2 regions of the Brevibacillus sp. SAFN-007a genome follow, and region 2 is predicted to be linked to the other one. Evidence: riboswitches for the same ligand, from Rfam matches in the RefSeq annotation. Region 2 holds a riboswitch; the other holds the start of a gene.
What was found. A riboswitch is a leader RNA that binds a small molecule or an ion and turns the genes downstream of it on or off. The one in region 2 is predicted to bind S-adenosylmethionine.
Positions count from the first base shown of each region.

Region 1: linked by a shared signal. The riboswitch ahead of ACTHO6_RS08195 (homoserine dehydrogenase) and the one ahead of ACTHO6_RS04220 (BMP family lipoprotein) in region 2 are both predicted to bind S-adenosylmethionine.

Region 1 covers NZ_JBQCKK010000005.1:51,802-55,821, reverse strand. Annotated here, with positions in the region: gene ACTHO6_RS08205 (Gfo/Idh/MocA family protein) at 1-303, shown strand, start outside; gene ACTHO6_RS08200 (cyclase family protein) at 290-913, shown strand; SAM riboswitch class I at 1,012-1,118, shown strand; SAM riboswitch class I at 1,382-1,489, shown strand; gene ACTHO6_RS08195 (homoserine dehydrogenase) at 1,569-2,831, shown strand; gene ACTHO6_RS08190 (CapA family protein) at 2,864-4,006, opposite strand.
Region 2 covers NZ_JBQCKK010000002.1:170,072-174,091, reverse strand. Annotated here, with positions in the region: gene ACTHO6_RS04225 (ABC transporter ATP-binding protein) at 1-961, opposite strand, end outside; gene ACTHO6_RS04220 (BMP family lipoprotein) at 1,092-2,120, opposite strand; SAM riboswitch class I at 2,314-2,435, opposite strand; gene ACTHO6_RS04215 (methyl-accepting chemotaxis protein) at 2,541-4,016, opposite strand.

The DNA.
Region 1 (4,020 bases), on a different contig from region 2:
ATCAACCACCTGACACGCATCGAGATTCGCTACCGGGACGGCAGGAGCGAGGATGTGACCAGGCCCCAGACGTTGCCACCCATGCATTACGAAATCAGGGAGTTCATCCGGCTGGCTGCGGTGGGCGCCAGAGAGTCGACAACGAATTCTCATGCAGCCTCCAGATGGACGATGGAAGTCATGGACGAGGCGAGAAGACAAATCGGCGTCGTCTTTCCGGCCGATCTGCGAGGAAGAAGCAGGCCGACGGAGACAGGAAAAAACGAGCGAAACGGGGAGGCGAAGGGCAATGAAAATGTATGATGTGACCGCGCCTATTTTTGAAGGGATGACGGTGTACAAAAACAAGCCGGAGAAGCAGCCGAGGATTTTGTCCGCAACCAACGGCTATGTAACCGAATCGAGAATCGATATGGATGTGCATGCTGGCACGCACGTGGACGCACCGCTGCACATGGTGCAGGGTGGCGAGACGCTGGAAAGCATTCCGCTGGAAAAGCTGGTAGGAAACTGCCGCGTGCTCGACCTGACGCATGTGCAGGACAAGATCGGGCGGGCGGAGCTGGAAGGCTGCGACATTGCCCCCGGAGAGTTTGTCCTGTTTCAAACGAAAAATTCGTGGGAGGATGCCTTTTCGTTCGAGTTCGTCTATTTGGCCCGAGACGGCGCGGAGTATTTGGCGGAAAAGGGCGTGCGCGGCGTCGGCACAGATGCACTGGGGATTGAGCGCAGCCAGGAAGGACACCCGACCCATAAGACATTGTTTGGCGCAGGCGTCATTGTGATCGAGGGATTGCGGCTTCGCGAAGTGCCTGCCGGAAACTACTTTATGGTCGCGGCCCCGTTGAAGCTGATTGGTACAGATGCGGCTCCGGCAAGGGTGCTGCTGTTTGAAGGCTGGCAGGGAACATAGGCGGACGATTTGCAGACGCCTTTTTACGGCGGGCACAGAAAGAATTTTGTTGACGAATCCGATGGAATTTCTTAGAATAGGCTCAACAACAAACACAGTTCTTATCCAGAGAGGTGGAGGGTCTGGCCCGATGAAGCCCGGCAACCGTTGCATGTGCGACAAGGTGCCAATTCCTGCGGGGCGTTTTCGCCTCGAAAGATAAGAAGCGGGTCCATCGTAGCAGTCAAGGCGAACCTTCTTCTTAGCGAAGAAGGTTTTTTTGATGTTCGACTATGCGGCAGGTCTGCAAATGCCCAAGCGGAAACGTAAACGGAGGAGGAAGCGTCCAGTCCGGGCGGCAATCATTTCGGAGCGTTCCTGTACAGGGATGGACAAAAAGCGGGGAAGCAGCCTGCTGGACGTTTTGCTTGGCAACAGGCAATGGCTACGCCGCTTCCTTAGAGAAGAAAGAGCAAAAATTCAACATGTTCTTTATCCAGAGAGGTGGAGGGACTGGCCCGATGAAGCCCGGCAACCGTTGCATGCTGCAACAAGGTGCCAATTCCTGCAGGGCGGAAGCGTCCTGGGAGATAAGGAGAGGGATTCGTCGATGCAAGCCTTCTTCTTAGCGGGAAGGTTTTTTCTTTTTACGAAAATGGGCGATGAGGTGGTAGACATGAGCGCAGGCGTAGTCAAGGTAGGGTTGCTAGGTTTGGGAACAGTAGGGGGCGGCGTCATCAAAACGATTCGGTCGCAGCAGGAAAAGCTGGCCGCTCGATTGGGCAAACGAATCGAGATTGTCAAAGCGTTGGTCCGCGATTCGGAAAAAGAACGGGCCGTTCAGGTAGATCCCGCGCTGTTGACTACAGATTTTGAGGAGGTGCTGAAAAGTGACGTGGACATTGTTGTCGAGGTCATGGGGGGCGTCGAGCCGACGTACGACTACGTGCGCGCCCTGATCGAAAAAGGCTGCCATGTGGTGACCGCGAACAAGGAGTTGCTTGCCAAACGCGGCACAGAGCTGGTCGATTTGGCCAACCGGCATCAGGTTCATTTGGCCTACGAGGCGAGTGTGGCGGGCGGCATTCCGATTTTGAGCGTGCTGCGGCAGTTTCTGCGCACGAACGATATACACGGAGTGCGCGGCATTCTCAACGGCACGACGAACTTCATCCTGACGAAAATGGAAGCGGAGCAGCTGCCCTATCAGGAAGTGCTGAAGCAGGCCCAGGAGCTGGGGTATGCGGAAGCCGACCCGCGTTCTGACGTGGAAGGATACGACGCGATGTACAAACTGTACATTCTTGCGCAGCTTGTGTACGGCGAATCGCTGCCGCTTACCCATGTCGTGCGCAAAGGAATCTCGGATTTGTCTCCCGGCCACATCCGCATCGCAAGCGAGCTGGGCTACCGGATCAAGCTGATTGCCCAGGCGCAGAAAACGGAGCAGGGAATCCGGCTTTCCGTTCAGCCGACCATGCTGCCTGTCGCCCATCCGCTGGCGCAAATCCAGGATGCCTTCAACGCTGTACAGCTTTCCGGAAACATCGTTGGCGATCTGCTGTTTACGGGCAGAGGCGCAGGGGAACTGCCAACCGCAAGCGCCGTTGTGGAAGACTTGGCGTATTTGTTGACGCAGCCATTTACTCCGCATCCGGCCTGGAAGGAACAAACGGCGGTAGCGCAGCCGAATCAGGCGCAGGACGAACGCGTGCTGTGTTATCTCGAAGGCTCGTGTCCCGCCGCGACCCCTGATCGCGTCCTGCATTTCTTGCGCGAGTCGGGCGTGAATGTGACGAAGCTGAAAGTGCAATTCGACCTGGGCGGTGTGCTGCGGGCAGGACTGATCGTAACGGGGATTTGCGAAGAGCACGAGGAAATGCTGACACGCGATTTCGGTCTGGCTGTGCGCTGCTTCCCGCTGCTTGAATCAGCGTAAAAGGAAAACCGGCAATCGGTCGCGCCCGCTTTTCATGAGCGGGCCTGCACGCGACCGTCTGGGTCAATCTGGACATTTTCCGAGAGCGATTCGATTCGCTTGCGCAAGGCGGCTCCCTCTGTGACGTCCATTGGTACGGCTTGTCCCAGTTCGGCGTGGAAGGGAAGCATCGTCAGGTCGCAGACGGCGTCTTTCGTACAGCTTGCTTGCAGCACCATCGTTTCCCATGTTTTCGGCTCGGTCGAGCGCGTGAAAATGAAGTTGCCCAGACTGTAGGCGATCCATTTGCCACGATACTGCTCAAAGCCTTGCAGCACGTGCGGATGACCGCCGACGATCAGGTCCGCGCCTGCGTCGATGTACGCTTTGGCGAGTTCTTTTTGGTGCGCGACGGGAAAATCTTCGCGCTCTTTGCCCCAGTGGGCGATCACCACGACGAGATCAGCCTGTGCTTTTGCCTGCTGGATGGCTGTTACCGCCAGAGCGGGATCGTAGGTTCCCGCCAGTCCCGGCGCGTTTTTTTGCGCAAACCAGCCCACTTCCGGTATGACCCGGCTGAAGCCGAGCAGGGCGAGCTTGATACCGTTTTTCTCCACAAACACTGGCGCGTAGGCGCGAGCGGCATCGACCCCGCCCCCGACATAGGCGATCCGGTGTTCCTCCAGCGCGGCGAACGTATCGAGCAAGCCGTCTACGCCCTGGTCCATCGAGTGGTTGTTCGCCAGATTGACCGCGTCGATTCCGGCGGCCTGCATGGCAGGCGCAGCCAAAGGGGAGGACTTGTAGACGTACGCTTTGTTGTCGGCGGGAGTTCCTCTGGTCGTAAGCGGCGTCTCCAGGTTGGCGATGGTGTAGTCATCCTGCAAAAACAGCTCGCGCACATGCGTGAACGGGTAGGCGTAGCCTTTTTCTCCTACTACTTTTTCCACATTTCCGGACATCATCACGTCCCCGACAAAGCTGAGCCGGACAGTCGGCTCTGGAGTAGCGACCGGCGCTGGTGCCGGATTGTCTGCGGGAGCCTCATGTTTGCCGAGCGCCGTGAAGCCGAGATAAGCGCCTGCCCCGAGGACGGCGAGCAAGCTGAAAAGCAGCGTGTTTTTCCCTGCCCGAAGCCACTTCGGTTTTGTCTGCCTTCGCCGGGAGCGCCTCCGGCTGAGATTCGTTTCGTTCATGTGTCTCCTTTCTT
Region 2 (4,020 bases):
GGTTGGTGATGTCCTTGCCGCCCAGCCGAATCGTTCCCTCCTGTACCGTCCGCAAGCCGCTGATCGCTTGCAGCAGCTCGGACTGGCCGTTGCCCGATACGCCCGCGATGCCGACAATTTCCCCGTGATGCACGGTAAAGCTGACCCGGTCGACCAGCGTCTGCTTTTCCCGAACCGTCACGTTCTCCACCTGCAAAAGCGGCCCCCGCTCCAGGTCGACGCGCTCGCTCAGCTCCCGCAGCTCGCGTCCGACCATCAGCCGGGCCAGATCGTCCACATTCGTCTCGTCGCGCGCTACCGTGCCCGTCACCTTGCCGCCGCGCAGCACCGTGATCCGATCAGCGACCTCCATCACTTCCTGCAGCTTGTGGGTAATCAAAATGACGCTCTTCCCGCTCTCCGCCAGATTGCGGATCGTCTGCAACAGCTCGCGCACTTCAAGCGGCGTCAGCACGGCAGTCGGCTCGTCCAGCACGATGATGTCCGCTCCCTGGTACAGCACCTTGAGAATTTCCACACGCTGCTGCTCGCCGATAGAGCACTTCGACACTCTGGCCTCTGGATCAATCGGAATCCGGTACTGCTCGCTTAGTGCGCGGACCTTTTCCACGGCGTCCTTCCGGCGAAAAAATCCGGCCTGCTGCGGCTCGTAGCCGATCACGATATTTTCCGCCACGCGAAAGTCGCCAAACAGCATGAAGTGCTGATGCACCATCCCGATTCCGTTGCGAATCGCGTCCTGCGGCCCGCGAAAAACGACAGGCTTGCCGTCTAGCACGATCTCGCCGGACGTCGGCTGCTCCATGCCGTACAGCATCCGCATCAGCGTCGTCTTGCCCGCGCCGTTTTCCCCGACGATGGCGTGAACTTCTCCCGCCGCAAGCGAAAACGAGACCTTGTCGTTTGCCGTAAAATCGCCGTATTTCTTGGTCATGTTCCGCATTTCCAACCGAACGGTCATCCTTGCCCCTCCTTCTTTGCGCTTCGCCTCACCTAGCCTCGCCTTTGTTCGATGCTTTTGCCTTTTTGTCTATAAGGAAGACCGACTACACAGCTGTAGTCGGTCACCATCCTGCCCGGTGCGCCCGTTTTTAAAACGAGTCCGGCACTTTGCGGGTACCAGCGACGATTTCCTCGCTGATCGCTTTGACTTTGTCCACGACTTCCTGCCCAATAAAAGCGTTCAAAGGTGTCTGGCTCTCATGCGTCACATAGGTAACGCCTACGCCTTTTTCTTTCAGGCCGTACGAGATGACGCCGGGCTTGAACGAGCCTTCCACAAACGACTTCACGGTTTCGTACGCGGCGGTATCTGTCCCTTTCAGCTGGGACAACACGATGTGCTCCGGGTCAATCGTGGTGCGGTCCACGTCCTGTCCCGCTGTATAGAAGCCTTTTTCCTTCGCGGCCTCGAACACCCCGAGGTCGCCAACCGCTGCCGCTCCGTTGATGAAGTCGGCGCCTTTGGATGCTTGCAGCAGCGCCAGCTCCTTCGCTTTTGCCGGGTCAGAGAAGCTTCCTACGTAGTTCACCAAAAACTCCGCGTTGGGATTGGTTGCCTTCAATCCTTCCTGGAAGCCGCCTGTCCATTTCTTCAACAACGGAATGTCCATGGCGACAACCATGCCGACTTTGTTGGTCTTCGTGGCAAGACCGGCCGCCGCCCCCATCAGGTAAGCCGCTTCCTGCTCACGGAAGGTCACGCTGCGCACGTTCGGCAAATCTACTACGGTATCAATAATCGCGAAGTTGCGGTCAGGATTTTCGGCCGCCACTTTTTTCAACGCGTCTTCCGATTCAAAGGAAGACGTGATAATCAGATCGTAGTTTTCCGCCACCGCGACGCGCAGATTTTCTTCGATGGCGCCGTGGTCGGTAGACTCAATCGTTTTCACTTCTGCGCCAAATTCCTGTCCTGCTTTTTTCGCGCCCTCGTCCATTTGCTGGAAGAACGGGTTCACCCCGATTTTTTCCGGCAAAATCAGCGCAATGCGCTTCTTCCCGGCACCTTCTTGCCCTGTCGCTTCTTCTTTTGGCTGGTCAGCAGGCGCATTTCCCCCAGCCGCACAGCCTGTAGCCAATACAGCAAAGGTGGTGAGTGCCAACAACAACTTTTTCATGGTGTTTTCGCCCCTATCCGAACATTCTACGTTTTTTCTGGACCTTACTCCGTAATGTACGGCTTTTTTCCGAAAAGATCAATAACAAACACGAATATTTATTGTAAAAAATATTTTATCATTCGTGTTTGTTCCTTCCTGCCAACAAAAAAACTCTTCCCGAAGGAAGAGTTTGCGTCCGAAGCCGTCCTCTTCCTCATCTGTCAAAACCCCGGTACAGGTTTTGCAGGAATTGGCACCTTTCTGTCCATGTCACGCATGTCCAGTGGTTGCCGGGCTTCATCGGGCCAGTCCCTCCGCCGCTCTCGATAAGGAGATCAAACTATTCTGTTACAATGAGTTTATTCTAGCAGAACCCGTTGAAAAAGCAATCGTTTTTTCAGACTGTTCCCGCCAATTCGGCAATTCAGCAATTCGCGCTTATTGGCTGCGGAAGGTTTGCTGAAGTCGATGCGACAGATGGTTCAGCTCGCCCAGCTCTTCGGTAATTTCCCGCACCTTTTGATGCTGGTTTTCCGCTGTGGCAAACAGCTCCTCCAGATTTGCGAGCGATTGCTCGGTGACAGCCGTAATCGTCGACATTTCCATCGCCACTTCGCCCGAGCGCATTTTGACCCGATTCATGCTGGAGCCGACATGCTCGGCTGCCTGGAGGAAGGCCGTCATGCCGGAGCGCACGGCCTCGATCGACGCCACTGTTTTTACAGCCAGTTCCTGCCCCTTGGCCACCGAAGCCTCTCCGTTGCTGATCTGCTGGACGGCGTTCTCGCTTTCCTGGTGGAGCGATTTGAGAATCTCGGTAATTTCCTGGGTAGCGGTTGCGCTCTGCTCCGCCAGCTTGCGCACCTCGTCTGCCACGACGGCAAAGCCGCGCCCGTGCTCGCCTGCGCGTGCCGACTCGATGGCAGCGTTGAGCGCAAGCAGGTTGGTTTGCGTCGCAATCTGGTTGATCGCTCCTACAATCTCCTCGACCCGATTGGCCTGACGGTTCAGCTGGTGAATCGTCGACGCCGCCACGTTGACGGCAGACACAATCTGTTCCATCTGCTGCGACAGCTCTTTCATCATGTCGACGCTTTCCTTCAGACGGCGGTTGTTTTGATCGGATTCGCTCTTCATCGCATTCGTCTGCTCTGTGACCGCCACGATCTCCTGGTCGATCGACTGCACCTCTTCTTCGATTTTCACCGTCGAATTGGCCTGCGATTCCATCCCCGTCGCCACTTCCTTGAAGGCGAGCATCATTTCATCCGTATTGCGCTTCGTTCCTTCGGCATGCTCGTGTACGTGCTCTGTCGTCCGGTCAATCTGCTCGGTCATCTGCTGGATGTGGGCAAGCAGCTCTCCCAGACGGCGTTCTTTTTCCTCCGCTTCCTGACGGGCGAGGTTGGCCCTTTGCAGAGAAGCTTGTCCCGCCAGACAGAGGTACGTTACCGCTCCCATCATCATCAAACTCACCATGATGCGCAGGACCAGATTCAGCTCGTTGGCCTCGCCGCTGAAGATATCATACGAGCCTGTGTAGAATCCGACCAGCGTCACAATGATTTGCCCGATCCCGGCACTCACGACCAGCTTCCAGTCCAGGTAAGCCGCCAGAAAGCCCATCACGACAAAAGCGAGAAACGAAACCTCCGGATACGTCGTGAAATGGTCGAACGCAATCGCGTAATACATCAGTCCAATCGCTACGAGGTAACGAATGACCGGGCTGTCTTTTTTAATAAAGTAAAACGGTGAAGCGACAAGCGTGACCAGCAATCCGAGGGATGTCACCTTCCAGAAATTAGCATCAAATTGATAGGCAATGAGTCCTGCCATCCACAGGTGGTTCCATAGGATAAAAATCATAAATCCTTCTTTGTCCGTTAACGTGTTGCGAATCAATCGAATCATAAAT